DNA from 3 places in the Chryseobacterium hilariae genome. Region 1 is predicted to be linked to each of the others. Evidence: riboswitches for the same ligand, from Rfam matches in the RefSeq annotation. Region 1 holds a riboswitch; each other region holds the start of a gene.

Evidence for each region. A riboswitch is a leader RNA that binds a small molecule or an ion and turns the genes downstream of it on or off. The one in region 1 is predicted to bind cobalamin.
Region 2: it holds a riboswitch for cobalamin, as region 1 does, so the genes downstream of both, metE (5-methyltetrahydropteroyltriglutamate--homocysteine S-methyltransferase) here and ACMGDK_RS10385 (acyl-CoA thioesterase) in region 1, are expected to answer to the same signal.
Region 3: it holds a riboswitch for cobalamin, as region 1 does, so the genes downstream of both, ACMGDK_RS08005 (TonB-dependent receptor plug domain-containing protein) here and ACMGDK_RS10385 (acyl-CoA thioesterase) in region 1, are expected to answer to the same signal.

Annotation. Positions count from the first base shown of each region.
Region 1 is NZ_JBLFFJ010000003.1:184,781-194,836, forward strand. It holds gene ACMGDK_RS10350 (mechanosensitive ion channel family protein) at 1-495, opposite strand, end outside; gene ACMGDK_RS10355 (DUF456 domain-containing protein) at 617-1,108, shown strand; gene ACMGDK_RS10360 (hypothetical protein) at 1,120-1,629, shown strand; gene ACMGDK_RS10365 (uracil-DNA glycosylase) at 1,616-2,257, opposite strand; gene ACMGDK_RS10370 (GNAT family N-acetyltransferase) at 2,311-2,820, opposite strand; gene ACMGDK_RS10375 (endonuclease MutS2) at 2,919-5,066, shown strand; gene ACMGDK_RS10380 (hypothetical protein) at 5,397-6,194, shown strand; cobalamin riboswitch at 6,247-6,425, shown strand; gene ACMGDK_RS10385 (acyl-CoA thioesterase) at 6,542-6,925, shown strand; gene ACMGDK_RS10390 (HD domain-containing protein) at 7,073-7,663, opposite strand; gene ACMGDK_RS10395 (XAC2610-related protein) at 7,685-8,368, opposite strand; gene ACMGDK_RS10400 (PadR family transcriptional regulator) at 8,654-8,983, shown strand; gene ACMGDK_RS10405 (PspC domain-containing protein) at 8,995-10,056, shown strand, end outside.
Region 2 is NZ_JBLFFJ010000001.1:261,446-271,501, forward strand. It holds gene ACMGDK_RS01215 (NADP-dependent oxidoreductase) at 1-38, shown strand, start outside; gene ACMGDK_RS01220 (KTSC domain-containing protein) at 191-637, opposite strand; gene ACMGDK_RS01225 (winged helix-turn-helix transcriptional regulator) at 729-1,154, opposite strand; gene ACMGDK_RS01230 (SDR family oxidoreductase) at 1,391-2,158, shown strand; gene ACMGDK_RS01235 (NADP-dependent oxidoreductase) at 2,172-3,173, shown strand; gene metE (5-methyltetrahydropteroyltriglutamate--homocysteine S-methyltransferase) at 3,229-5,559, opposite strand; cobalamin riboswitch at 5,854-6,038, opposite strand; gene ACMGDK_RS01245 (Lrp/AsnC family transcriptional regulator) at 6,193-6,654, shown strand; gene ACMGDK_RS01250 (carboxymuconolactone decarboxylase family protein) at 6,706-7,179, opposite strand; gene ACMGDK_RS01255 (Lrp/AsnC family transcriptional regulator) at 7,284-7,730, shown strand; gene ACMGDK_RS01260 (hypothetical protein) at 7,824-8,588, opposite strand; gene ACMGDK_RS01265 (DUF2306 domain-containing protein) at 8,861-9,517, opposite strand; gene nudK (GDP-mannose pyrophosphatase NudK) at 9,578-10,056, opposite strand, start outside.
Region 3 is NZ_JBLFFJ010000002.1:243,174-253,229, reverse strand. It holds gene ACMGDK_RS08020 (MbnP family protein) at 1-273, shown strand, start outside; gene ACMGDK_RS08015 (cytochrome-c peroxidase) at 266-1,312, shown strand; gene ACMGDK_RS08010 (transporter) at 1,309-2,310, shown strand; cobalamin riboswitch at 2,479-2,665, shown strand; gene ACMGDK_RS08005 (TonB-dependent receptor plug domain-containing protein) at 2,832-4,805, shown strand; gene ACMGDK_RS08000 (YncE family protein) at 4,802-5,935, shown strand; gene ACMGDK_RS07995 (cell surface protein) at 5,951-7,159, shown strand; gene ACMGDK_RS07990 (T9SS type A sorting domain-containing protein) at 7,198-9,486, shown strand; gene ACMGDK_RS07985 (T9SS type A sorting domain-containing protein) at 9,613-10,056, opposite strand, start outside.

The sequences.
Region 1 (10,056 bases):
TAAGATCTTTACGGTTTCTGAAATAGCATTCAGTGCCATGATCTTATAAAAATCCTGCTTTATGGTGAAATAATTTCTGAAACCCGTTAATGACCTGTAAAGCATTCCGGCAAGAATAAGCACAAGCCCCAAATTGATAGATCTGTTGATAAAAATATTTGTTTTAGGAAGTGCCGTTGCCGGAAATATAGAAGGATGTATTCCCGCGACCACCAAAAGCGCAGCAAAATGAGCCACAGAATTGGAGATCTTAGATTGATAAATTGACCGGATAATCGGATACTTTTCATCATTCCGGAAAAATCTGAAAATAAAGTTGATAGCAAATTTAAAAACAAAATCTACCACTAAAAACACGGCACACAAAAGTGCCAGCTTGATAACAATATGAACAATCCAATCCATTCCGCCAGGCGTTACCTGACTGATATAGATGTAAAGCTGATCACTAATTTCCTGCAAAAAATTCTTAGTGTCTTGTATTTCGTCTTTCATTACAGCAAATTTATAAATTAAGAATGATGATCTTACTATTGACAATCAATTTTCATCCCAAATATTAAAAAGGCTCCTGCAAATTTTCTTTTTTCCTATCTTGCATTGATAATTTAAAAGAATGGATACAACCTTAATTAATATTCTCTGTCTTATTTTATTGGTTCTCGGGATGCTGGGAACTTTCCTTCCCGTACTTCCGGGGCTTGTGCTAAGCATCTGTGGACTTTTAATTTATAAATTCGGGACAGATACCGATCTGCCAATGATCTACATCTGGGCATTTGGGATCCTCACAGCAATTTCTGTAGTTTTAAGCTACGTAATCCCAGCAAAAACCAACAGGAAATATGGTGGAACGCGTTGGGGAAGTATCGGATCAATCATCGGAACGATCGTAGGAATTTTCATTCCTATTCCTTTAGGATTCCTGATAGGAATGTTTGCCGGGGTATTTATCGGGGAGCTTCTTCACGACAGTAAAGATATGAATAAGGCCTTACGGTCTACTAAAGGCGCATTTATCGGCTTCATTTACGGAACAGGTTTTAGTCTTGTGGTAGGTGTGGCAATGTTTTTGGTAGTAGTTTTAGATATGCTTGATATTATTTAAAAAAAGAAAATATGTTCCATAAAGCCATTATATTCAGTCTGGGAATGCTCACTTTAGCAGGATGCAATGCCCAAAAGAAAACAAAAACTCCGGAATCAACTGCCGGAACTGCCTCCAATTCCTCAGGAACCAAAGCTGAAGTACAGAAAGAAGGTATCATTTATTTTAATCAGGGGGAAAATAAATTCCTTAAAGAGTATGAAATGAATGTAACCTTCAAAGGAATTTCTGAAGACAGCCGCTGTCCTGAAGGAGTAGCATGTATTTGGGCAGGAGTTGCGGTAGCGCAAGTAGAAGTAATGGGAACCTACACCCGGCCTGTCGTCTTAAGTCTTGCTACTTCTGACCATACAGGACGAAATTACCACAAGTCTGCAGAGTTCAACGGATATACCATTTCACTGGAAGAAGTAACCCCTTCCCGGAAATCTGAACCCGGAGGAAAAGATCTGGATGGACAGTACAGAATCGGAATCAAAATCACAAAAGCTGGCGGAGCATCAAGCTCTACCACGAAATAGGCTTCTTCCCTTTTGAGACCAGATATTCATTGATCTTTGAGAAGGGTTTGCTTCCATAAAATCCTCTATGTACAGAAAACGGTGACGGATGCGCCGATTTTAAAATAAAATGCTTAGCCGGATCAATGAGTTCGGCTTTTTTCTGTGCAAAAGCTCCCCAAAGTACAAATACTACATTTTCTTTTTTATCTGAAATTTCCTTGATGATAAAGTCTGTAAATTTTTCCCAGCCTAAGTCTTTATGGGAGTTTGGTGAATGTGCGCGAACGGTTAAAGTGGCATTCAGTAGTAAAACGCCTTGTTTTCCCCAGTCATCCAGCTCTTTTGAAGTTCTTATGATTCCTAGGTCATCCTTTAATTCCGTGAAAATATTTTTAAGGGATGGCGGTGCCGCTACCTGTTCCGAAACGGAAAAGCACAAACCATTAGCCTGATAATCATTATGATAAGGATCCTGCCCGATGATCACTACCTTTACCTCTTCAAAAGGTGTGATTTCCAGTGCTCTGAATATTTGGTTTTTAGGTGGAAATACTTGGATTGCTGCATATTCCTGCTTTACTTTTTCCCAAAGGTTGGTAAAGTATTCTGTGTTTTTTATTGGGGTTAAAACTTCTGTCCAGGTCATGGGGTTTGAATTAATAATTTGAAAATGAGTTAAATTGATAATTAAATTTATAGCTAAATATTCTTTTTTAAACTAAAGACAATATTGTCAGGAAAACCATCATCGGTTCTTTCCTCTTCCAAAACAAAATTATGCTTTAAAAGAAGACCTTTTGAATTTTCATTGAGCTTATGGGTAAAAGCTAAAATTTCCTGTAAATGTAATTCATTAAATCCATAATCTAAAACAGTTTCCAATGCCTCGGACATGATTCCTTTTCTGTGATAGCCGGGCAAAAGCTCATAACCTACTTCAGCAGTTTTCCTGTCTTCAGAAAAATTCCAAAGGCAGATTGTCCCGATAAGGTTCGGTTGGTTTTTACAGGTAATTCCCAGATAAACAGTCTGATTATTTTGGGTTTTTTCTTTAATTATTAAAATAAATTGCAGGGCATCATAATTCGTTTTCGGAGAATTTCTTTTTACGAATTGATTAATCACTTCATTACTCCGAATTTTCAAAATATCTTCTACGTGACTTTCATTAATTTCTTTTAGCAGTAATCTTTCCGTTTCCAGTTTCATCCTTCAAATTTAATAAAAACCTCATGATTCAGTATTTTCAAATGCTCAAATTGTCTCATTTTCAAATAACATTCACATTTTCTCACTAAATTTGCAGTGTGTATATAAATAAAGAAGATTTAAACGAATTAGAGTTTCCGCAATTGCTCGCGGAAATCTCTCCATTTGCGTATTCTCCGAAAACGAGAGAAAAAATTCTTCAACTTCGTCCCATGGAAATTGACGAGGCGGAACTTTCACTGAAAAAAACGTCGGAGTACCTGTCGAGTTTTGAAAGTTCAAATGCAATTCCATTCGATGAATATGAAGATATCGAAAGTGAGCTGAAATTAATGCTGATCGAGAATTACCGCCTGGAAAACAGTGCTTTCATTAAAATAAAAACCTTAACTGAACAGATAGGAAAACTTCAGAAGTTTTTCCCGACCATGCCCGACACGTTCCCTACTTTGATAGGTGATGTTTCCGTGCTGGAATTCAAAAAAGAAATCATTGATAAGATCGATAAGGTCTTTAACCGTTTTGGGGAAGTAAAAAGTGACGCCTCTCCTATTTTAAAGGAGCTCAGAGCTGAAATTCAACATGCTAAAAAGGCAATCCAGGAGAATTTCAACCGTGCGCTGTTCAATTACGGACAGAGTGACTTTCTGGATGATATCCGGGAAACTATTCTTGAAGATCAAAGGGTTTTAGCTGTAAAATCCGGGTTCAAGAAAAGGGTGGCAGGAAGAGTTTTAGGAATTTCAAAAACAGGTTCTATCACGTATATCCAGCCGGACAGTGTAGTAAAGCACTACTTCAAGCTGCGTGAAAGTGAAGAGGAAGAGAAGAAAGAGATAGATAAGATCCTCAGAAAACTGACTGCGGAACTGGCAGAATTCCAGCCTCAGCTGTGGAGATACCAGATCTATATTTTTGACCTTGACCTTACAAGAGCGAAAGCTAAATTTGCTGATCTTGTCAACGGAATCCTTCCGAAGATCAACCGTCACAGGACGCTAAAGCTTAAAGATGCGTACCATCCGCTGTTATGGCTCAGAAATAAAGCTGAAAACAAAACGATTCACTCTCAGAGCCTGTCATTGACGGATCACAACAGAATTATCTGTATCTCCGGACCGAATGCAGGAGGAAAATCCATCACACTGAAAACCGTTGGTTTGCTTCAGCTGATGATCCAGAGCGGAATTCTGGTTCCGGTACATCCGAGATCCGAAATGTTCTTCTTCGAAAAGATCATGACCGATATTGGTGATAACCAGTCGATAGAAAATCACTTGTCCACCTATTCGTCAAGGCTTAAAAAAATGTCCGGGATCATCCGCGAAGCTGATGCCAATACACTTTTGCTTATTGATGAATTTGGAACAGGATCAGATCCTGAACTTGGTGGTGCCCTTGCGGAAAGTTTCATGGAATATTTCTATGATAAAAAGAGTTTTGCCATCATTACCACGCACTATACGAACATCAAACTGGTGATAGAACAGCTCCCGAATGCTGAAAATGCAGCTATGCTTTTTGATGAGGAAACCCTGGAACCGATGTATAAACTGGAAGTGGGACAGGCAGGAAGCTCCTTTACCTTTGAAGTAGCAGAGAAAAACAGAATTCCAAGATTTATCATTCATGCGGCAAAAAAGAAAGTAGAGCACGATATTGTCAATTTAGATAAAACGATTGTAAAACTTCAGCAGGAAAAATTTGAGGTTGAAAAACTGAAAACCGATTTGGCTGAAAGAAAGGAATCTGTGGAAGACAAACGTGATAACCTTCAGAAGCTGAATGAGCAGCTGCAGCAAAAGCTTTTCAACTTCCAAAAACTATATGAAGAGGAACACCGAAAGCTTCAGTTTGGAAATAAAATTGAAACATTTATCGACAGCTACGTGAAGGGCAAATCGAGAAAAGATGTTGTAAAGGATTTTGTGAAACTGCTTGAACAGGAAAAATTCAGAAAAATAGGTGCTGATAAAGATGAATCAAAACGTCTTCAGGTGGTTAAAAGAAAGATCACGCAACAGCTTAAGAAAGAAGATGTAATCGAAAAGATTGCTGAAACCAATGAAAAACTGGAAGAAAAACGCAAAACCGACCGTGCTGTCTGGATGAAAGAAGGCCAGCGTGTCCGTATTCCGGGAAGTACCAGCGTAGGAACGATTGAGAAAATCTCCAAGAATAAAGTAATCGTGAACTACGGAACTTTTAAAACAACGATTAATGCGGATGAACTTGAGAGAATTTAATGATTTATAACTTTAACCTTATAAAAATAGCGTTGAATGTTCAGCGCTATTTTATTTTTAGGGGTATCAAATCTTTTTTTACTTTTGAATCATTGATAAAAATTTGACAGCCCTTGGATCTTTGATAGAAAACTGATCATTCCTGCTGTTCTATTTTCTTTTTTGCTATCTTTTTTAACTCAGTTTAAATAATAAGATCAGATTCCAGATAAAGAATAATTTTATAATCTTCTCAAAATAATATTGATAAATTTAATCAAATACCGTTATATTTTACAGAACAAAAAAACATTTAATTTATATATTTGAAGGATCAAAAAATTTCATAAAATGATTTCCATAAACAAAGTATTGTATCTCTCCGCTTTCAGCCTTTTTTCTCTAGCATTTGTCAAGGGTCAGAATAAAGTTCCTTTTGGCGTTGTAAAAGCTGAAGAAGGCTATGCCAATGTGCGTGTCCACAAGGATGACTACAGGAAAATTGTAGACAAGATCCGTATGCGTAAGGGTGATGTATTTGTTTATGTAAAGCCTGCTCCGGGAGAAACGGAATGGGTATGGATCAAATATCCTGAAAAGCAGGATGAGGAAAAACCTTTTGTGAGATACGAGAACCTTGAGAAGGAAGGAATGGTCAACAAGGAACGTATTGCATTTATAGATCAGCTTCCTCAGTTTACTCCTTCTAAATCCAAGAACGGAAAATCACTTATCTTCACAGATAACAGCAATCCGAAAATACCGGCCTCACAGAGAACCAAGGTTGTTATTGATATTTATCCGTCCAATGCCGGTTATAGAAAGCAGGAAAAAGATGCGGATGGAAAGATCCTTACTATAGATAAAATAAAACCATGGGGCATCAAAGACGGACTTCCTGAAGGGATGACAGAGATTAAATCTATCAGAGTTCAGCAACCGGGAAGAGGTTCTGTTTTTGTAAGGGAAGCCATTAAAAATATGTTCCAGCCTACTATGGATTTCAATAATGTCGGAGTAACGGCTCTTGACAAAGATCATATCTATCTTTATATGATCAACGGCTCGGGTGAGAACAGATATGTCACACTTTGGACCATCAAGGAAGGAAGGGTGATGAGCCAGATTATTTACAATAGTCCGGAATAATTGCCTTTTTTCACTTTAATATTCTTATTTTTGCCCTGAAAAAGCTTAACGCTAATTCATCACAGAAACTGGTTCTGCTTAACGCAGATTAAAAGGGAACCGTGTGAAAATCACGGACTGTCGCGCAACTGTAAGTAACTGAAGTCTTTATCAAGAATCCACTGTGCAGGGCACGGGAAGGAGATAAAAGATGTTACAAGTCAGGAGACCTGCCTATTTCTTTAAACAAGAAACTTTCGCGATTTGAAGTTTATTGATCTGATGGACTGCCTCAGGAATTCCTATGATTCCTGTCACTGTTCTGTTATTTTGATAATATTTCATTTCGTATTAATTAATAATGAAATATGACTACAGAAGAAAGAATTGCAGCATCCGAAACCAGAATTTTCAAAGCGGTTTTCCCCAACACAACCAATCATTATGATACTCTTTTCGGAGGTACGGCTATGCAGCTGATGGATGAAGTAGCTTTTATCACAGCAACCCGTTTTGCAAGAAAAAGAGTGGTAACCGTAAGCAGCGATAAGATCGATTTTAAAAGACCTATTCCCGCAGGAACTATTGTAGAGCTGATCGGAAAGGTATCTTATGTCGGAAAAACAAGTATGAAGGTGAATGTAGAAATCTACACAGAGCAGATGTACTCCTATGAAAGAGAAAGAGCTATTGTAGGTGATTTTACTTTTGTGGCAATTGATGAGTTTAAAAAACCAATCAGAATAATGTAAAGAATAAGTTTCGGGCGGCCTTTGGCCGCCCGAAACTCTTTATAGTAAATAATGTATTTATGAAAATATATTTACTCCAATAAGTGAATGCCCTTGTTTATCTAAAAAAATAGCAATTTAAAATCTTAATCTCTCTTTGCGATAAATCTACCGAACCACCTTGTCAGTATCCAAGCTTCTGATCAGTAATGTCTCAAAAGCCTCTCCCATCTCATCCGATGCCCGTCTAATAGCATTTTCCAGCATATTTCTGATCTGCTTTTCAGTCACACCGGCTTCCGTCCAGCTTTTTCCTGAAGTGTGAGAATTTAAGATAAACGGCATGATACGGTCAATGGAGCAGGCAAAAATAGCATCCGGTGTTTTTTCTTCCTCAAATTCAAGCCATAGTTCAAAAAACTCTGTACGTAAAGGTTCATCCAGGATTCCAAAGATTTTCTGTGCTGAAATTTTTTCTCTTTCAAATTTTCCCACCATTGCTATTTCATCAAAAAGGAAAGTATCTCCTGCCTCTATTTCCACTAGATCATGAATGGAAAGCATTCTTATTACTCGTAAAAGATCAATATCCGCACGGTTTTTAGCATATGGATAAAGGATCTGCGCCAGAATAATAATCTGCCATGAGTGTTCGGCTGTATTTTCCCTTCTGGAATCATCGGCATTGTAGTTTCTTCTCTGTACGTTTTTCAGGGCATCAACTGCCAGGATAAAATCAATCTCCTTCTGTATCTTCATTTCTATTTTTTATTTAAACTATTAATATTCGGTTGACTTTTTAACTACCCACTTGTTATTAATCTTTTCTCTTATGGTTACTTTTGGAGGTTCCTCACTTAAATCTCCGATTTTTTCGTAAACCAGATCTAATCCTTTATTGGGAATCACCTGATATTCGTAGGTGTAATGTAAAGAAGCCCCGGATCTGGCGTAAGTGGTTAGTCGTTTTCGCTTTGGATCTACATCAAACATTCCCTGGTAGGAACTGGCAATTTCAGTAAGTTCTTTACTCATGACAAATTGTTTCTTTGTGGAATTAAAAACATACACGTCAAAAGAAGCGCTGCCATAGTTTCCGCCACTGCCGTTTCTTATGGCTACATCTTCGGTACCGTCAAAATTAAAATCACCAAAAATCACAGGTTCATCATGAACCATCCCATGAGTTAGTGTTGTTACACTGGTATTTGACAGTTTCATTTCTTTTTCAAAATACATCACAAAATCTTCAGAAGCAAGAGTCTGTAGCTTCTCTCCGCTTTTACTGAACAGTATAATAATAGCTTTATTCCTACAGGCACCAGTCTGACATTCTTCAACTGTAATCTCTGCATTATATTTTTTGGATGCATCTTCAACAGCAAAGCGGTATTGCCCGAAGCACACAGGCCCCAGCAGGAGCAATGCATATAAAGACCGGTAAAATAGAAACGTATTTGTCATTTGGAGTAACATTAGTTTTAAAACTCAGAACAAAAATACGAATCACCAGCCACAATTTGTCATTTTTTAAGTTGATTTTAAATTGATTTTCATTTATTCAGATTTTAAATTGAAATTTATTAAATTGAAAATCAGCAAATTAAATTATTTCTTTTAAAAATTTCACTACTTTGTATTGCATATTACCATTTTAATTACATATCTTTGTAATGTAAAATCGGAATAGGTTCATCTAGCTAGGAACATTATTCTGAAACTATAACTAATTAACAAAACTTATTAAAGATGAATACTGAAAATACCAAAGCGCAAATGCGCAAAGGAATTCTGGAATTCTGTATTTTAAGTCTCATCAACCATCGTGAAATGTATGTTTCCGACCTTATCGATGAACTTAAAAAAGGAAAACTGGATGTAGTGGAAGGAACCCTCTATCCTCTCCTTACAAGACTGAAAAATGGCGAGTTCCTTTCCTACAGATGGGAAGAATCTACAGGAGGACCACCAAGAAAATACTACCAGATTACAGAAAAAGGAAAGCTTTTCTTGGACGAACTTCAAAATACCTGGGCAGAACTGACAGCGTCAGTAAACCAAATTACTCAAAAAATTTAAAAAACAAAGCTATGAACAAGACACTCTCAATAGGACTCGCAGGTTTTTCTTTCACTATAGAAGAACACGCATATATAAAGCTCAGCGATTACCTGAATGCACTGAGAAGCTCATTGGATGCTTCAGAGGAGGAGGAGGTAATGCATGATATAGAAATAAGAATGGTAGAAATCTTCAGAGATTCTTTAGGAAAACGTGAAGTAGTAAATGATTCTGATGTAGAAAGAGTAATTGCTCAGATCGGTACTCCTGAAAAGATCGAAGAGCAGGAAGAAGCTTATTTTTCTGAGAAAAACACTAAAAAAACCCATACTTCAGGTACTGAATATACAAATAAAAAGCAATTATTCCGTGATCCTGAAAGACAAAAGATCGCTGGGGTATGTGCCGGACTTGCTCATTATGTAGGAATGGACATTACAGCAATGAGAGCCATCTGGCTTGGAATCTTTGTATTGGGTATTTTCACGGCAGCTATCTCTTCTTCACTGATTGGTCTTCTTTATGTAATTCTCTGGATCGTACTTCCTAAGGCAGAAACAGCGGCAGATTTCCTGAAAATGAAGGGAAAGCCTATGAACTTCGACAATCTTAAGAATGAGTCTAATAAATTGGTTCAGTTTGCCAATGAATCTACTCAGAGAGTCGGGGAAATTTACATCGAAAACAAACCTTATATCAACAATGCAGGAAGCGGAATCTGGAATGTAATAAGATATATCTTAGGAGGAATCTTCGCATTAATGGCATTCGGGAGCTTATTAGGTGCATTTGTAGCATTCGGATTTATGGGAAATAACGATTTTCCTCCTATAAATCATATGAATTATCTGTTTGATGACGGGAACATGAAATACGTACTGATGGCAATGATCATTATTGGAAGTTTAATTCCTGCAATGATATTCGCACTGTTAAGTATTAAACTTATTTCACCAAAAACTAAATTAAGAAATACAGGATGGGTTTTAGGAGCATTATTCCTTACATTAATTGCAATTTCTACTTATTTCGGAATTAGCATGGCGAAAAAAGAAATGTTCCTGAAAGGACATAAGGAAGATACAGAAGAG
Region 2 (10,056 bases), on a different contig from region 1:
CAAAAAGGGTAGTAGGTAAAATAGTGGTAACCTTATAAACAGAAAGTATCTTTTCCGTGTTTCGGATTTTCAATTAATTAAAAAGGCATTAGATTTCTGATGCGCTTTTTGTTTTAAATACAACCCTATTTTCCTGAAAATAAAAAAGCTTCCGGATAACCGAAAGCTTGTATTTATTTTATGTGGCAGATTAATCTGCCATTACCTCACCAGACTTTCTGTAGATGAAGTTTCCATAAATGTGTCTTCTTGCAAAACGGCTCGGTGAATCGGAATTAACCATTTTGATGTATGTATTTCTCGGAACTCCAATATATTCGTACATCATTCCGTTCAGATGCTGAATTTTTAAAACCGCTTTCTCCAGATAAAAATCCTGGATATTAGATTTTGTAATGGTTTCAGTATATTCTTCTTTATATTTCTCCTGTGTTTCTTCGTTAATGCTTACCAAAAAATGGTAGGCTTCAATCACAGATTTGCTTTTTTCCTCTGCTTCCAGCTTTCCAGCTTCGTCATTGGCAAATTTATCAGGATGCGTATCTTTCATTGTATTCCTGTAAATGGTCTTTAATTCCTTTAAAGTAACGGTTTTATCAACTTCAAGAAGCTTTCTGTATTCGCCTAATTTTTTCATAACTGTAGAATCCTTATTTCGGGGTGCAAAATTAAGGTTTTTAATTGAGAAAAACGTAAGTTATTCAGTATTAATTTATTTGGAGTATTTGCTAGATTTTCATCTTTGTTTCTTTACTCAGCTCTTTAATATGCTTATTTATAAAAGCTTCTTTATCCTTTTTTACTTCTTTTAACATCAGTTTCTGGTCTTCCGGAATGTCAGAATATTTTTCGGCCCATAGATTAACTTCAATCAGGACAGGGAGTAGATCAATACCTTTTTGGGTGAGTTTGTATAATACTTTAGCTTTACTTTCCGGATGGTCCAGTTTGATGATGAGCTTGTTTTCTTCCAGCATGAGAAGGCGGGAAGCCAGAATATTGGTGGCTATTTTTTCTTCGGATTTTAAGAAATCTCCATAAGTGCACTGTTTGGCATACAGAAGGTCTCTGATAATAAGCAATGACCATTTGTCTCCCCATATATCCAGTGAGCAGCTGATAGGACAATCTGATCTCTTTTTTGAAGTTGACATAAGATAAATTTAATAATTAAAAAAAATAACTTGCATTTTAAAAGTTATTGTATAAATTTGTACTTGTAAAATGCAAGCGAATTTAACAAATTAATTTTACAATACAATGAAAAATACTCTTTTTAACTCTTACAGTAATATCCATTTAGATCGAAACAATCGGACTTTGAGGGTTCTGATAATAAGAAGAGCAGATCGTCTGACAAAAAGAGGGGTTTCATTTTAAATAGAGTATCATGGAATTAAAAGGAAAAACAATTCTGATAACAGGAGGAGCTTCAGGAATAGGGCTGGAAGCAGCGAAGCAGTTTTTAAAAATAGGTGCGAAGGTTATTATTACAGGCAGAAGTAAGGATAAACTTGACGCTGCAAAAAAACAGTTTCCAAATCTCACTGCCATCCAAAGTGATGTATCTGTTGCTGAAGATGCTAAACTACTTTTTGATAAAGTCTCAGAAATGGGTGGGATTGATATTTTGTACAACAATGCCGGCGTTGGTGCGGCGCCCATCAATCTGGGAATTCCCACCGAAAAACATATCGAAAATGCTGTATACGAAATGGAAGTTAATTATTTAGGGGTAATACGTTTAAATAATCTTTTTCTGGAGATGCTGAAATCAAGAAAAGAAAGTGCTATTATCAATACCACTTCCATCCTGAGGTATGTACCGTCACTTCTTGAAGCTACCTATTCGGCTTCTAAAACGGCGCTGGCATTTTACACCCAATCACTCAGAGAACATTTACGGATTATCGATAGCAAAATCAGGATATTTGAATTACTTCCTCCGGTTGTGGATACGGAAATGACTGCCGCAAGGAAAGATAAGAAAATGACACCGGAAGAACTCGTAAAAGGTTTGATTTTAGGATTACAGAAAGATCAATATACAATTCGGATAGGTGATACAAAACTGGTTTATTTTCTGCACAGATTTTTTCCTAAATTCACATTTGGTTTAGTAAACCCCAAGAGGTCAGAACAATACCTTAAACCATAAACAAACTCAAATTATGAAATCATACGGTATCAATCGTTATAAAAAAGACAGTGCGCTTCAACTTATAGATCTGCCTGAACCCGTTGTCAAAGAAAATGAGGTTTTAGTTCAGATTTATGCAGCAAGTGTTAATCTTCTGGATTCTAAAATAAAAAGCGGTGAATTTAAACTCATTTTACCTTATAAAATGCCGTTGATTTTAGGTCATGATGTGGCAGGAGTCATCACAAAAGTAGGTTCAAAAGTAAAAAGCTTTAAAGTAGGGGATGAGATTTATGCAAGGGCAGCAGATTTCCATATAGGAACTTTTGCGGAATTTATTTCTATTAATGAAAAGGATGTGGCTTTAAAGCCTAAAAACCTGACAATGGAAGAGGCGGCCTCAATTCCTTTGGTGGGTTTAACGGCTTGGCAGGCTTTGGTTAAAAAATCTAATGTTCAGGCCGGTCAGAAAGTTTTTATTCAGGCCGGGTCCGGTGGTGTTGGAACTTTTGCTATACAGCTGGCAAAATATTTAGGGGCAACGGTTGCTACTACTGCCAGCGAAAAAAGTTTTGAACTTTTGAAGAGCCTTGGCGCAGACGTACTGATCGATTATAAAACACAGAATTTTGAAGATATTCTGATTGATTATGACGTTGTACTGAACAGTCAGGACAGCAAAACCCTGGAAAAATCATTCAATATCCTGAAATCAAAAGGAAAAATCATTTCAATTTCCGGTCCGCCAACACCTGCATTTGCAGATGAATTTAACCTGCCTTGGTATATAAAATTGGTGACAAAATTGTTGAGCCGTAAAATCAGAAAAAAAGCGGATAAGCAAAATATTAATTATTCTTTTCTCTTTATGAAAGCTGATGGAAAGCAATTAGCAGAAATTACAAAATTGATAGAAGCAGGAGAAATAAAACCTGTCATCGACAAAGTTTTTTCGTTCGAAAATACTAATGAAGCAGTGAAATATGTAGAAAGTGGCCATGCAAAAGGAAAAGTAGTCATAAAGATGCTATAATTTTTTTGACCAAAACAAAAAAAGCAGGAGCTTAAAAACTCCTGCACAAATCCTATTATTTAACTAAATTTCCTTCTTTATCAAAAATTTTTGCGGCTTCTTTTGAAGCTTCTACCATGGCAATCAACGCCTTTTCAGTCTCATCCCAATGGCGGGTTTTCAAACCACAGTCAGGGTTTACCCAAAGCTGCTGTGCAGGAATAACGGCTTGCGCTTTTTTCAGCAATTCAACCATTTCTTCTTTTGAAGGAACCCTTGGCGAGTGGATATCGTAAACTCCCGGACCAATCTCATTCGGATATTTGAAATCTGCAAAAGCATTCAGCAGTTCCATCTGGCTTCTTGAGCATTCTATCGTGATCACATCGGCATCCATATCAGCAATATTCTGGATAATATCATTAAATTCAGAATAGCACATATGCGTATGGATCTGCGTTGCATCCTCCACACCGGAAGATGAAATCCTGAACGCTTCTACAGCCCATTTAAGATATTGCTGCCATTCGGATCGTCTGAGCGGAAGCCCTTCTCTGATAGCCGGTTCATCGATCTGTATGATTCTGATTCCTGCTTTTTCAAGATCATTCACCTCATCACGGATTGCCAGTGCAATCTGTTTACAGGTAAGAGAACGAGGCTGGTCATCACGTACAAAAGACCATTGAAGAATCGTTACAGGACCTGTAAGCATTCCTTTTACCCATTTCTGAGTTAAAGATTGGGCATATTGGGACCAGTAAACCGTCATCGGATGCGGACGGTGAACATCGCCATAGATCACCGGAGGTTTTACGCATCGGCTGCCGTAGCTCTGAACCCATCCGTTTTGAGTAAAAGCAAACCCGGAAAGCTGTTCCCCGAAATATTCCACCATATCATTACGCTCAAATTCTCCGTGAACCAGCACATCAATGCCGATTTCTTCCTGCCAGCGGATCGTTCTTTCTGTCTCTTTTTTAAGAAGATCATCATATTGCTCAGCGGTCAGTTCACCTTTTTTAAACTTCGACCTCCATGCTCTAACCTCTTTAGTCTGAGGAAAAGAGCCAATTGTTGTAGTAGGAAACAAAGGAAGCTGTAGAATTTTCTGCTGTTCCTCTTTCCTTATGCTGAACGGGCTGTTTCTTTTCGCATCATCTTCAGTGGTTACATCCACACGGTCTTTTACATCCTGATTGTGGATCAATGCTGAGGTTTTGCGGGTTTCAACGGCCTTTTTATTTTCTGCATATTGTTGTAAAGCCTGGTAATCTGCCTTTCCTGAAGCCAGCTTTTTCAAGGCTACAACTTCATCAACTTTTTGTTTGGCAAAAGCCATCCATTGCTTAATTTCAGGAGATAATGTCTTTTCGTTTGTCTCAAGATCCAGGTCATAAGGTGAGTGGAGCAGAGAACAGGAAGGGGCTATGAAAATTCTTTCTGAACCAATCGCATATACTGCTTTTTCGATGAAGCCTAATGATCTTTCAAAATCATTTTTCCAGATGTTTCTCCCGTCTATAATACCTAAGGATAAACTTAATGTTTGAGGAATAACATTTAAAACTTCATCCAGCTGTTCAGGACAACGTACCAGATCAATATGCAGGACATCTACAGGAAGGGAAGCCGCTAATGAAAGATTATCTTGTAATCCATCAAAATAAGTGGTCACGATGAACTTTAAATTGGGAAACTGTTTCCTGATTTCGGTGTAAATAAATTGATAGGTTTCCTTTGCTTTTTCATTTAAATCTAATGCCAGAAAAGGCTCATCAAACTGAATATATTCGGCACCGTGATTTTCCAGTTCTTTTAAAATCTGAAGATAAACAGGAAGCAGGTTTTGAGCCAGATCAAGCTTGTCAAAACCTTCTTCTTTTTCTTTTCCCAGAAGAAGATAGGTGAGAGGACCGATGATGACTGGCTTGGCATTAATTCCGGCTTGTTTTGCACTGACGAATTCACTGATGATCTTTTTGGAAAATAACCTGAACTGCTGGTTCTTATGAAATTCAGGAACAATGTAATGGTAATTCGTATCAAACCATTTTGTCATTTCCATGGCGGTAATGTCGAGACCGTCTTTCTGATAGCCTCTTGCCATTGCAAAATACAGATCAAGCTCAGAATTGGATGCTCTTGAGGCAATTTCTTTATAGCGCTCCGGAATGGCCCCGACAGACAGGGTCATATCCAGAACCTGATCATAATAAGAAAAATCGTTGCAGGGAACAAGATCAATTCTTGCAGCTTGTTGAAGTTTCCAATTTTGAAGGCTGATGTTTTTTCCGGTTTCCAGGAGCTCATTTAATGTTGCTTTGCCTGACCAATACTGCTCGCAGACTTTTTTGAGTTCTCTGTTGCTACCAATACGCGGATAGCCAAGTAGGTGTGTTTGCATTTTCTTTTTAACTTTTAATTAAATAATAAGGGTAAAGTTCTCTAGAGATGCTTCACAATGCCGCCGAAGAAAGTAATTTTAGAAATAGAAGAGATACAATTAGGACGTGATTTTTCTGTCAAATAAGAAAAATTGGCTTAAAGGTTTATTTTTGAAGCAAAGTTTTAAATTGGGTTCCTTATATAATAAAAAGCCAACATAAAAAAACTTTGCGTTTAAATCAAAAATTAAATTTAAAACCCAATACATTCAAAAGTATCATCTGTATGATCTAAAGCTTCAGACCGCGAAAGCATTGTCAATTCAGAACAGGCAGGTCTCCTGGCTTGTAACGGTCTTTATCATCCTTCCCGCTGTTGGCAGTGGATCTCCCGGATAAAAACTTTTGGTGTGCTACTTACAGTTGCGCGACAGCTCGTGATTCTCACACGATTCCCTATTAATCTACGTTATGTAAAACCTCTTCTGTTTGATGAAGTATGTTAAAGAACAAAATCTGTGTCAAAGGTATTAATTAAAGTGAATTGATTGGCTGAATTATAATAATTAGGAATATAGTTTGGTTTGACTGTATTTTTAAAGTTAAATATTCTGTACATTTGAAAAATATAACCTCAAAAAGAATATTATTCTGTGGAAAGACTGGATGAAAGGGATCTTCAACTGCTTAGAATCCTGCAAAAGAATGCGAAATTGACTGTAAAAGAGATTGCAAAAGAAGTCAATCTTTCACCTTCACCTGTTTTCGAACGGATGAAAAGACTTGAGCAAGAAGGATATATCAAGCATTATGCAGCCGTTCTGGAAGCAGAGAAACTGAATCGCGGGTTTACAGTTTTTTGCCAAATCAAGCTTAAGATCCATGACCGTTCTGTAGGAAATCAGCTTGTAGAAGATATTTTACAGATTGATGAAATTGCTGAATGCTATAATATTTCAGGAGACTTCGATTTTCTCCTTAAGGTTCAGGTAAGAGATATGAAACATTACCAGGATTTTGTATTTAATAAGCTGGGCTCATTGGATTCCATCGGAAGTGCACACAGTACTTTTGTGATGGCTGAGGTTAAGAATATTCACGGAGTGAGTATATAGAAAATAAAAAGCAGTACCTCAGCGGATACTGCCATTATAATCTTTAAATCATTAAATTTTTTGATCTTTAAATAAAATTAACTGCTCCATTCTCACTACTGCATTTTGTTGATATTCTTCAGTCAGATTAAATATTTTCCCCAGTTTTTGGGAAGCACTGATAAAACTGATAAAGGTGCAGAGCTCCGAAATTTCTTTTCCGGAAAAGAATTCTCTCAACATGCTGAAATGGCTCTTGAGTATGGAACGGTGATCTTTAGAGAATAGCTCTGCGAAGCTTACGGCTACGGAAATTTTAAGATCTGACTGACTGAAATTGGGTCTTCCGCCTTTTACCATACAGTATTCACAGCCATTGCCAAAAGCCATGGTTCTTCGCACCTGCTCGAGTAAATTGGGATCTAATGCTGTATTCTTAAAGAAAGTCTCTTCAAGAGAATTCCAGTTTGCAAGTATTTCCGGATTGTGCCCGATTAACTTTTCAAATGGTGTATTTCCATTGTCTGAAAATTCAATTGTTGTCATATTTTTTATGTCAAATTTCTGTCTAATTCATGTGATTTTAAAATGGATTTCATGGTTAAATTTTATAATTTTGAAGATTTCAACTGATTTAATTTCAAAGTACAATGAAAATCGTTTTAGACGAATTTGACCATAAAATTTTACGGTTACTGACTGAAAATTCCAGGCTAAGCTATGCTGAAATAGGGCGCAAAATTTCTCTTTCTCAATCGGCTACAAAAGAAAGAGTACAGAACCTTACTGATACCGGTGTCATTAAAAGTTTTACAGCAGATATTGATTATGGCCTTCTCGGATACAGCTTGAAAGTCATTATTCATCTGAAGTTTAAAAATGATGAGTTTAGAATATTTATTGACCACCTGAAACATTTCCCAGAGATCATCAGCTATAAAAGAATCACAGGAGAATACTGCCTCATTGCTGAATGTGTGTTGAAAGACAGTACCCATCTTGAACATATTATCGACCGGTTGCTTAAATTTGGAATTCCTTCCACATCAGTTCAGCTGTCTGAAATAAAAGCCAATCATTTTTTTCGAGCTCAATAACAGAAATTTCTTATACGGAAACGTAAAACAGCACCCGAAAACGAATGCTGCCTAATTTTTTAAATCATTAAATTTTTGAATCATTAAATAAAATTACGGCTCATCACAGTCCTGTTTCAGCTTAGTAAAGATCTTATCAAATTTTTCATAAAGTGCTCCCTCATCATTAGGATCAGGTCTGAAACTACCGTTGGCACAGTTGTAGAATCCGAAACCAATCAATTGGATCAGCGCATAATCATCTTTCTTCGGATCGTTGAATTGGACATTGAACTTATCAATTACTGATTGTGGATCAGCATTATCCTTGCTTTTGGCTTCGACAAAGTTTTTCCAAACGGCGTACATTTTCTGTTTGTCGGAAGAAGAAACTGCATCAATATATTCTTTGCACGTAGTGTAAAACTTACTGTTTTTTAGAGATGCCGGATCAGAGTAAGCCTTAAGTTCTTCTTTTTTGAGTTGATATTCACCTTCAAAAGACCGTATTGTTTCCTGGTGAAGTTTTCTCCATTCCGGAAGATTAATTACTTTAAGGTCATACAGCTTCTTTTTCTTCTCCTGATACTGTTTTTCAAGTTGCTGCAGATAAGTATTTTTGTTTTTTCGAATATCTTCAAGATCGGAAAGCTTAAAAACAGTATGATTGTCAAAAGAAACCCCATTGAGTGTATATAGAAGTTTGAAAGATCCATCTATTTCTTCTTTTTTATATTTTCGGGGATCGAAATATCCTTTATTATCGCAGTTAAAGGTCTGGTAAGAATAAAGTACCAGATTGGCTGTCTTACCAGCTGTTTTCTGTCCTAAAACCATTGCAGAAAAAGTAAATGAAAGTGTAAATAGTAATTTTTTCATATATTTTGTTATAAACTTTATTCGGAAATATTCTGAACCTGAGTTTAATTTAGAGATCTTATTATGTTTTTTAATTTTAAAATAATAGTTTTGACATAAATTAATATCTAATGGACTCGGGCTTTGTTTTTTTTATTTTTACTTTACTGATCCTGGCTGGATTGTCTTATCTGGTGATGCGGTTTTTTAACCGTTGGACATCAAAATCTCAGCACAGAATAGTCTTGAATGGTTTGATCTTCATTGTGTCCTATGCATTGTTGCTGTTTATCTCATTTATTATTTTGATGATGAACGTAAGTTTTGAGAGATAATGCTTGGCTTCTGATAATAAAATAAGCTGCTGCAAGATTGAGAATCAGGGAAACCCAGACATTCAGTCCATAAAACAGCTCATAATCATGCAGATTTTCCTGATAGAACAGATTCTTTATAATCCTGAAAGTGATAGCTGTGGTTGTAACTGCATAGCTTAGGATCATATACCTTTTGTGCCCTGCAGTATTTCCTTTTTTAATGAGGAGAACGGCAGCAATCGTAAAATAAGCCCAGAGAATATCCTGAAGCATAAACCCTGTAATCCCTATGATTCCACCATTTGAAAATAATCCCAATACAAAACATGCCGGAACATTGATGATCAGAATATTGTAAACATAAATTTTTCCTATCCATCTGTGAAGTGCTGTGTTTTCACTTAAAAACCGGTTTGAAAACTGAGTGAGTCCAGCCAATAAACAAAGCGTGACTGAAAAAATGTGAATGTAAAAAAATGTCATCCAATACGGATTACTGACCACTTTCTGTTTAAACATGAGAAAACCCACATTTTTATCAAAACCTGTATATTGGGAGATCGTCTTCAGCATCAGAATACTGAAAATAAAGATGGCTGCGGCAGCAAATATCCTGATGATCCTAATTGTCATCCTTTTAAAATAGTTTTAGCAATAGGCGGCTATAAGCATGTTTCACACCGTTTGTTATTTCTATACAATGCGTTTGATGCGTAAATACTGCAGCAGCATGATGGTTTTGGCATCCATGATTTCTCCGCTGTCTATCATGGCAAGAGCATCATCAAAAGAAAGTTCTAAAACTTCAATGTTTTCCCCTTCCTCTTCAAGCCCGCCACCGTTTGCGATCTTCATTTCAGAAGAATATTCAGCGATGAAAAAATGCAGAATTTCCGTTACGGAGCCGGGAGACATGTAGGCTTCGAATACTTTCTCTACTTTTGAAATTTTATAACCTGTTTCCTCTTCTGTCTCTCTTTTTATACAGTCTTCGGGATTGTCATTATCCAAAAGGCCGGCGCACGCTTCAATAAGCATCCCTGTGGCATTTCCATTGATGAAAGTAGGAAGCCTGAACTGCCTGGTTAAGATCACATTGCCCGAAATTTTATTATAAAGCAGGATAACAGCTCCGTTTCCTCTGTCGTAAGCTTCTCTGCTATGGGTTTCTG
Region 3 (10,056 bases), on a different contig from region 1:
AATCACACCGGAAACATGGGAAATGTAACGGCTAATAATACTCCGGATCTTTACCGGGAAATTACGTTGAATCTTCCGGTAACCGCCAGAGTAACAGCTCAGATAAGACCTTCCATCCACATTCTTGTAGATCTTAATCAGTTCCTGAGCGGAAGCAAAACGCTTTCCCTTACCACAGAAAACAATATGATGATGGGTTCAAGCCAGCATTTGGTGGATGTTACCAATAATCTTACCGCGATGTTTAAAGTAGATCATGTTCATAATGATTAGGATTTTATTAAAAACAATGCTGCTGGTCATTACTTTTCTGAGCTGTTTGTCCTGTTCAGATGAGGTACTGCAGCCGCTGGAAAAAGATGAGGCGTATTCATTGCAGTTTCCATCGTACTTTCCTGAAATGACTTTCGATGCATCCGGCAATCCGGTGACGAAAAATGGAGTAGAGCTGGGGCGAAATTTATTTTATGAAGGAAGACTTTCCAGAAATAACACCATATCATGTGGTTTCTGTCATATTCAGGAAAATGCTTTCACGCATCATGGTCATACGGTGAGCCATGGTGTTGATGACAGAATTGGAATCCGTAATGCACCACCCATTCAGAACATGGCATTCCTGAAAAGGTATATGTGGGACGGCGTGATTCATAATCTGAACGAACAGCCGATCATTCCGATCACGGATGCCAATGAAATGGACAGCTCCATGCCTGAAGTAATTTCTAAATTAAAAAATGATCCGAAGTATAAAAAGCTTTTCATAGAAGCTTATGGTGACGAAAACATAACCGGTGAAAGAGTATTGAAGGCTTTGTCACAGTTTATGATAAGCATGATTTCCGCAGATTCTAAATACGACAGAGTTAAACAGGGAAAAGAAAACTTCACCTCTGAGGAATCTCAGGGAATGGCCCTTTTTAGCCAGAAGTGTGCTTCCTGCCATAGCGGAGAATTTTTCACGGATGAAAGCTTCAGGAATACAGGGATGTATTTTAATGTCCAGTTCAAAGATGCAGGACGTCATCGCGTAACTCTTGATCAGAACGACTGGATGAAATTCCGGGTACCGAGCCTCAGAAATGTGGAATATACTGCACCGTATATGCATGACGGAAGATTTTACACGCTGAGCGCGGTTCTTAATTTCTATTCCGATAGTGTGGAAGACAATCCCAATCTGGATCCGCAGCTGAAACAGAACGGACATGTCGGAATTGCTATGAATGCGCAGGAAAAGCAGTTGATCATCGCCTTTTTAAAAACCTTATCCGATCAAAACTTTATTTCTAATCCAAAATTTGCAGAATGAGCATCATGAACATGAGAAAAATAATTTTTATACTGAGCCTGACACTATCATGGGTTTCTCAGGCTAAAACAATCAACGACAGCCTGTATATCGCAGATCCTATAAACAGTATTGTATTTGATGACTGTGATGCTTGCGGCTGTGCGGCAGGAAACGGATCTTCCGGTTTTGAGTCTTTGCTGAACCCGCAGTTTATCGGGATCAAATATTTTGTCCAGCATTATAAAGCCAAAGAAAACCTTTTTGTAAAAGATCTTACACAGGATCAGTATTTCAATACCCTGCAGGTTTGGGGAAAAATTCCATTGACAGAAAAGCTGAGTGTATACGCCAGCCTGCCATTTCATTTTCATGAGAAGAGAACCATGCAGGGTGATATCAACATTAATGGTATCGGAGATCTGAACTTGATGGGAATCTACCGGATCATCAGTTCCAAAGATAATTTTCATCAGTTCAACGGAGGTTTAGGGGTGAAAATTCCTTTGGGAAAATTTGATGAAAAAGGGGCTTCCGGCGTCAATCCAAGTTTTCAGCTGGGAACGGGAAGCTGGGATTATCAGGCTGCTTTAAACTATAAGTTTCAAAAGAATAAACTGGCTGTACTGATCAACACAGATTACACGGTAAAAACCGAAAACAAAAAGAATTACCGTTTTGGAAACCAGTGGAATTACGCTGCAACAGGTTTTTATCAGCTTGCAGGAAATGAAAAGACCATTTTCTCTGCCAAGGCTGGACTTCAGGGTGAAGTCTATGATCAAAACAAACAGTTTGATGAGGCATTGCCTAACACAGCCGGAAGTGCTTTATATGGAAAACTCGGTTTCGAGGCTTCGTATAAAAAGTTCAGTCTGGGTGGTGAAGTCATGTTGCCTGCATATTCTAATTTGGCAGGAGTGATATTGAAGCAAAATCCAGGTTCAGTGTTTTTATCAATTTTGGAATTTAATATCATGGTGGCTTCGGACCCTCAGCCACCAAGTCAGGGTTCTTGAATGTTCATTACAATACAAATCAATTTTATAATTTATTGTAATTTCTAAAAACCGGTGGCTGAGGCTCCCGAAGCCACCGGTTTTCATACATCTTCTAATCTATCTGCTGTTTTTCATCGTATTGAGAATTAATTTATTATGCCGTTATTGCATATATTAAGTTATTTTCTATCTTTGCCGCAATCTGGTGCGCTGTGAAAAGCACTTAAAAGGGAACCTGGTGAAAATCCGGGACAGACCCGCTGCTGTAAGCTCCACATCAAAGTTTTTGAAGAGTATATCCACTGTTTTTTTTAATGGGAAGGATTTCAAAAACGGAGTAAGTCAGAAGACCTGCCAGAAGATAAACGTTTGATGCTTTCGTGGAATAAAGCTTAGGACAACAACGATTCTGTGCAGTAACAGCTGCGCTTTATCTTTGCTATCTTATATCCATTAGCGTCAGCATTATTCTCAATGAGCTAATGGTCAGAAAATGTACTGCTTCACAGTTTAAAAAAGGAGTTATCACATTATTTGTGATGGCATCTCAACTTATATTCTCTCAATCCGGAGACACAATCAGGGAGAAAACTATTCTTCCTATCCAGCTTTACAAAAAAGATTTTAAAGAAATTCTTCCTGCACAGGTACTTTCCGGCGAACAGCTTGAAAGGCTGAACAGTCAGTCGGTGGCCGATGCTTTACGGTATTTTTCAGGAGTTCAGATCAAAGATTATGGCGGGATGGGCGGCCTGAAAACGGTGAATATCCGGAGTATGGGAAGCCAGCATGTGGGAGTTTTCTATGACGGCATCCAGCTGGGAAATGTACAGAACGGAATAGTGGATCTTGGAAAGTTTTCATTGGATGATCTTGAAGCCATTTCTTTATACAACGGTCAGAAAAGTGAAATTTTTCAGCCTGCAAAGGATTTCGGATCTTCCGGATCTATTTATCTTCAACCTAAAATACCTGTTTTTAAAGGGAATCAGAAGACCAACTTGACGCTTAAGCTGAAATTAGGCACCATCAGTTTATTTAACCCTTCCTTCCGTGTGGAACAGAAGCTTTCAGAGAGAATTTCGGCAAGTTTCAGCTCGGAATTTGTACAAAGCGATGGATTGTATAAGTATAAATACGAAAAGAAAAATTCTGACGGATCTGTTGCCAATGATACCATTGCAAGAAGATATGATTCCTACATCCGGGCGAAACGTTTTGAAGGTGCCTTAAACGGAGCCATTAATGATGGAAGCTGGAGTGTACGCGGATACGGCTATATTTCCGATCGTGGAGTTCCTACGGCTATTGTTAATAATAATTTCACGCCTAAAGGTCAGCAGATGCTGGATGAAAATTATTTTGTCCAGGCCAGTTTCCGTAAAAAGCTGTTTCCAAAATTCGAAACACAGTTCAAAGCTAAATTTGCCTATGACTACACCCGGTTTTTAGATACGGCGAATGTGGCAACAACCGTTCTGCCGATAGATAATTCGTATGTTCAGAGAGAACTTTATTTTTCCAGTTCCAATATGTATTCTATTAATCAAAACTGGGATGTAAGTGCAAGCTTTGACTTTCAGTATAATAATCTGGATGCCAGCCTAAGGGATTTTTCATATCCTACACGATATACTTCGCTCGTTTCTTTGGCCACAACCTATCAGTGGAACCGGTTTAAATTTTTGGGAAATGTTCTGGGAACTTTTGTGCATGAAGAAGTGAAAATGAATGCAAAATCTCCCGATAAAACCGAATGGACTCCTTCCGCTTTCCTGAGCTATCAGCCTTTTGAATCCAAAGATCTTACCATACGGACTTTCTACAAAAGAGTGTTCAGGATGCCTACTTTCAATGATCTATACTACACGATGATCGGGAATGTTATGCTGAAACCGGAATATACAAATCAGTACGATGCCGGTTTTACCTATCAGAAACTCTATGACCATAAAGTTTTTAAAGGAATCTATGTGAAAGTGGATGGCTATTATAATGAAGTAGAAAACAAGATTATCGCCGTTCCTACTACCAATCTTTTCAGGTGGATGATGGTGAACCTGGGTGAAGTGAAAATCATCGGGGCAGACGTGAATGTTCAGGCTGAATTTGATATTAATAAATTGAAACTGAAACCTTTGGTAAGCTATACCTATCAGCGTGCTGGAGACTATACTGATAAAAGTGACGATTATTACGGGGACCAGATCTCCTATGTGCCCTGGCATGCATTGACCTTTACCATGATGGCAGACTATAAAGACTGGAGTTTCAATTACAGTTTTATGTACACCGGAGAGCGCTATGATGCCCAGCTGAATAATATCAAAGCCAATTATCTTCAGCCATGGTACACCCATGATTTATCCGTTCAGAAAAAATTCAACTGGCATTCTCATCAGATTAAAGCCGGTTTTGAAGTCAATAATGTCCTTAATCAATACTATGATGTGGTCAGGAATTATCCGATGCCCGGAAGAAATTTTAAACTTATTGTAAGCTTTACATTATGAAAAAACTCAACTTTTGCCTGCTGGCTTTTACTCTTTTCTTTCTGTTCTCGTGTAGAACGGATGACAATATAGTTCCCTCGGAGACAAAAGAGGTAAGGAACGGAGAAGATACTCCCATTAAAGGTTTTTATCTTCTGAACGAAGGAAATATGGGCAGCAACAAATGTACGCTCGATTATTTCGATTATGCGACAGGAACTTACCGCAAGAATATTTACGGAGAAACCAATCCTTCTGTGGTAAAAGAACTGGGTGATGTGGGAAATCATATCATGATCTACGGTAGCAAAATGTATGTGGTGGTGAATGTTTCCAATAAAATTGAAGTGCTGGAAGCCAAAACAGCCAAACGGATCAAAACCATACAGCTGCAGAACTGCCGTTATCTGGCTTTTAGAGGTAATAAAGTCTATGCCAGCAGCTATGCCGGCCCTGTAGAACTGAATCCTAACTCTCCTTCGGGAAAAGTAGTGGAAATTGATACAACATCCCTGAACATCGAAAGGCAGGTAGTAGTCGGGTATCAGCCGGAAGAGATAGAAGTGATGGGAGATCAGCTTTTTGTAGCCAATTCCGGAGGTTACAGATTTCCGAATTATGATAAAACCGTTTCTGTCATCAACCTCAATACATTCACGGAAACAAAAAAAATTGATGTAGCCATTAATCTTCACCGTATTAAAAAGGACAACTACGGAGATCTGTATGTGAGTTCCAGAGGAGATTACTACAATATTCCATCCAGTCTTTTCCTTGTAGATGCTTCGACCGGGACGGTTAAAAAAGATTTTCATGTGACAGTCAGCGGAATGACGATCGTGAATGACAAGCTGTATTATTATGGAAATGAATTTAATTACAATACCCATACTTACGTCAAGACCTTCGGAATCATCGATGTAAAAACTGAGCAAATTATTTCTAATAAAATTATTGACCAGCCATACGTTGATGAGGTCAAAGCTCCGTACGGAATTGCTGTAAATCCTTATACAGAAGACATCTATCTAACCGATGCAAAAAATTATGTGACCACCGGATATGTATACTGTTTCGACAAGAGCGGGAAATTCAAGTGGAAAACCGAAGGTGGGAATATCCCTGCTCATTTTGCTTTTTTATATAAATAATAGGATCAGAAAAAAATGGAAAGAAAAACGAAACATATTTTAAGAACGATACTTCTCTCTTCAGTTCTGCTGGGAACGGCAGCCTGTAAAAGTGATCGTGAAGATGTCGTGGAAGAGGTAACTTTTCCTGCGGAAGCTCTTAAGGAATCCTATACTGTTGACAGGCTTAAGCTGTTGAATATAGATCCAAAAATTGAAGGAAAACTGACTTGGAGTATCAATGATTCTGTTATTTCGGATCATCTGCAGCTGGATTTTGTAAGTCCTCTTGTAAAAACTTACCCTTTGACCTTAAAAGTGGAAGTAAAAGGAGTCGTAAAAATCTATAAATCGACAATCATTGTTAATAAAGAATCAACACCTTACAGCAAGTATATTTCGAATGTTTTTGAATTCCGTCCGGCTGTAGGGCAGTTTACGAACGAGGTTCCGGAATACGTCACCGGAAATACTGAAGCCAATATGCTCCAGAAAGCAAAAGAATCATTGACAGGAGAAAATTCTAGCATGATCACGCTTGGTGGTTTCGGAGGATATGTTGCTTTCGGCTTTGATCATACGATTCCCAATCTTGAGGGAAGGGATTTCAAAATTCTGGGCAATGCATTCTGGGGGAATAATACCAGCACAACCAGATCGGGATCTTGTGAGCCTGGAATTATTATGGTTGGTTACGATAAAAACAAAAACGGAAAACCCGACGAAGACGAATGGTACGAAATTGCCGGCAGCGAATATTTTAAAAATACAACCACTAAAAATTACAGCATAACCTATTTCAAACCCAATGAAAACAAGTCCCCCGTTCCCGGAAGTGAGTTTTGGCAGACTGATGTGGAGTACATCAAATGGCAGGATAATTTTGGGAATTCAGGATTTAAAACTAAAAATACCTTCCATGCACAAAGCTATTATCCTTTGTGGCTTTCCGGTGCTTCTTACAGCCTGACGGGAACCAGATTGAAGGATAATTTTTACGACCAGAGCGGGACGGGGGCTTATTGGGTAGGAACATCTTACGAGTATGGATATGCAGACAACGCTCCGAATAATGATGAAGCTTCAAACATCGATATTTCCTGGGCTGTGGACAAAAACGAGAAATATGTAAAACTTCCGGGCATCGATTTTATTAAAGTGTACACGGGAGTCAATCAGGAAGCGGGATGGCTTGGAGAAGTCTCTACAGAAGTGGCAGGAGCCTATGACCTGCATTTCAATTAATACTACAGAAAACAAAATTTTAATCAATAGAGTTCAAAATGAAAAAGTTTTACCTTTTGACCATGCTCTTCTTATTTGCGTTCTTTACGAATGCGCAGGTAAAAGTGCAGGGTGTGCCCCGAAATGATATTCAGGGCAACAGCAATCAGCTGAATACGACAGTAACTGCCAACATCAATTTCTCTGACATCCAGTATTGGGTGGGAAGTGGCACGAATGAAGCTGCATTCGTGGTACAGTGGAACGACAGCAAGAATCCTGATGCTTTGGTATGGGGCTTCCGATGGAACGGAAATGCTACCGGAGAAGATATGATGAAAGCCATTGCACAGGCAGATCATAGATTTTTCACATTGCTTTATCCGGGAACACAGTTCGGAACATCCATCGGAGGAATGGGATTTGATCTTAACGGGCAAAATGCCAACACGCTTTATAAAAACGGGAATACAGCGTATCCTCTTTACCCTACAAACGGTATTGTAAATACAGCTGCTTATGATTTTGACGATTATACGGCAGCCGATACTTCAGATCATTGGGGATCAGGATGGTACAACAGCTACTGGTCTTATTGGGTAAAAGATCCTACGGATGCCGATTTCGGATATTCAGGGGTAGGTGCTTCTTCCCGTGTGCTTCAGAACGGTTCCTGGGATGTATGGAATTTCAGCCCGGGGATGAATTCTTTTCCTATTTCTTCAACATTGACGCCAGTATCTGCTTATACTGCTGTTGTTTCTGCTTCTACCAATTTTACTGATGGCTACTTTATGGTGAATGAAGAATGGTTCGGACATACCAACGGTTCTGTAAATTTCATTGGCAATAATGGACAGGTCAATTACCGTGTCTACAGCAATGCGAATAACAATCATGCTTTTGGAGCTACAACACAGTACGGAACGATCTACGGAGATAAATTTTATTTTATCTCAAAACAAGCTGCAGATGGGGGAGATACGCAATATACTCCTGGAGGAAGGCTGGTAGTGGCCAATGCACAAACCATGCAGAAAATCGCAGGATTTAATAATATCGGTGGAGGTGACGGAAGGTCATTTGCTGGAGTAAACGAAAACAAAGGATACATCGGAGCTTCGAACGGTATTTATGTATTTGATATTGCGAATTTACAGGTTGGAAGTGCAATAGCCGGAACAGGCGGTGGCGGCCAATATGCCGGCCAGATTGGAAATATGATCCGTTCCTCTAAATATGTATTTGCTGTGAAGCAGTCTGCAGGAATTTTAGTCATTGATCCTGCAACTGATACTCTTATCAATACGATTCCGGGAGCTTTCCATTCTATTGTTCAGGCGAAAGACGGAAGTATCTGGGCGATTCAGGATCAGAAAGTGGTGAATATTCACCCAACTACTTTTGTTACTACTTCATATACCATTCCAGCCACTAAATATTTAGGGTCTTGGGGAGCCTGGAATGCAGGAAGTTTTTCAGCGAGCAGCAAGCAGAATGTGTTATACTGGATCAATTCGGTTAACAGCTTTGTTTCAGGATCACAGATTGTAAAGTTTGATGTTACAACAAAGACATTCAACGAAAATTTTGCCACAATTCCAGGCCAGGCTGGTACTTATAAGCAAATTCCATACGGTGCGGGACTTCGTGTGAATCCAACTACTGATGAATTGATTCTAAACACTACTGAAAGTGGTTTTGGTGCGCATTATCAGAAAAACTGGATCCACACTATTAATGTTAACGGAACCATTACCAATACAAAATCGCTTAATGATTATTATTGGTTTCCGGCAATGGCAGTATTCCCGGATAATACGCTTCCTACGGTGAGCAGTACATTTCCATCGCAGGTTAATGTGAATAATGCTTCTGTAATTGACCTGAAAACAGTAGTTTCTGACGAAGACAATCTTTCCTCAGCTATTGTAAAATCAATTAAGTCAAATTCAAATCCTGCAGTGGTTTCTGCAGTGATCAATGCGAATGACGAACTTGTTTTAACTCCGGTTGCTTCGGGAACGGCTGATATTAAGATCAGCTTTAATTCAAATGGAAAAGTAGTTGAAAAACTGCTTACCGTAACCAGTACAACTTCTACTTTGGCTACAGCAGAAGTGAAGAAAATTGAATTTAGTATTTATCCGAACCCTGTAACGGATATTCTGACTATCAAAACTCAGGAGAAAATCCTAAACGTTTCTGTTTATGATGCTTCCGGTAAAATGGTAAATACACAGTTGAACAACGGCCAGATTAATGTAAGTATGCTTCCGAACGGAGTGTATATCTTAAAGGCTATAACTGATAAAGCGATGTACCAGCAGAAGCTGATCAAAAAATAACCATCACAGTCTATATATTTCAATGAACCGGCGGCCTAAATGGGCCGCCGGTTTTTTTTAGCTTAAAGCAGACAGTAAAAAAGGGAATCGGGCTGGCTAAAAGCCAGCCCGATTCCTTGATATTTTTTAATTATTGATTCTGATCTTACGCGAATAGGTCTTTTTATCTTTCGTTTCTACGGTCAGGATATAAATTCCTTCAGGCTGTGGGGAAGACAACTCAAAGGTTTTAGAGCGAAGGGTAGAGCGATGTACTTCTTTGCCGGAAGTATTTCTTAGGGTAACTTCAGATCCTTCCAATGGAACAGTACCTCCCAAAGTGATTTGTCCGCCTTTACTGTAAGCCATAATGGTGGAAAGAGGATCCTGGTATGCATAATACACTCTGAATCCGCCACCCAGACTTAGTACACCACCACTCAGCCTTATTTTAACTGCATCATATGAGCTTACAGGAACAAATTCAATAGTTGCTCTGGCCGGATTGTCTGAAAGCTTCAGCAGGTTGCCGGTTATCATTTGGCTGTCATTATTAGCTGTCGTTCCGCTTAGCGTTTCTATATATACGCC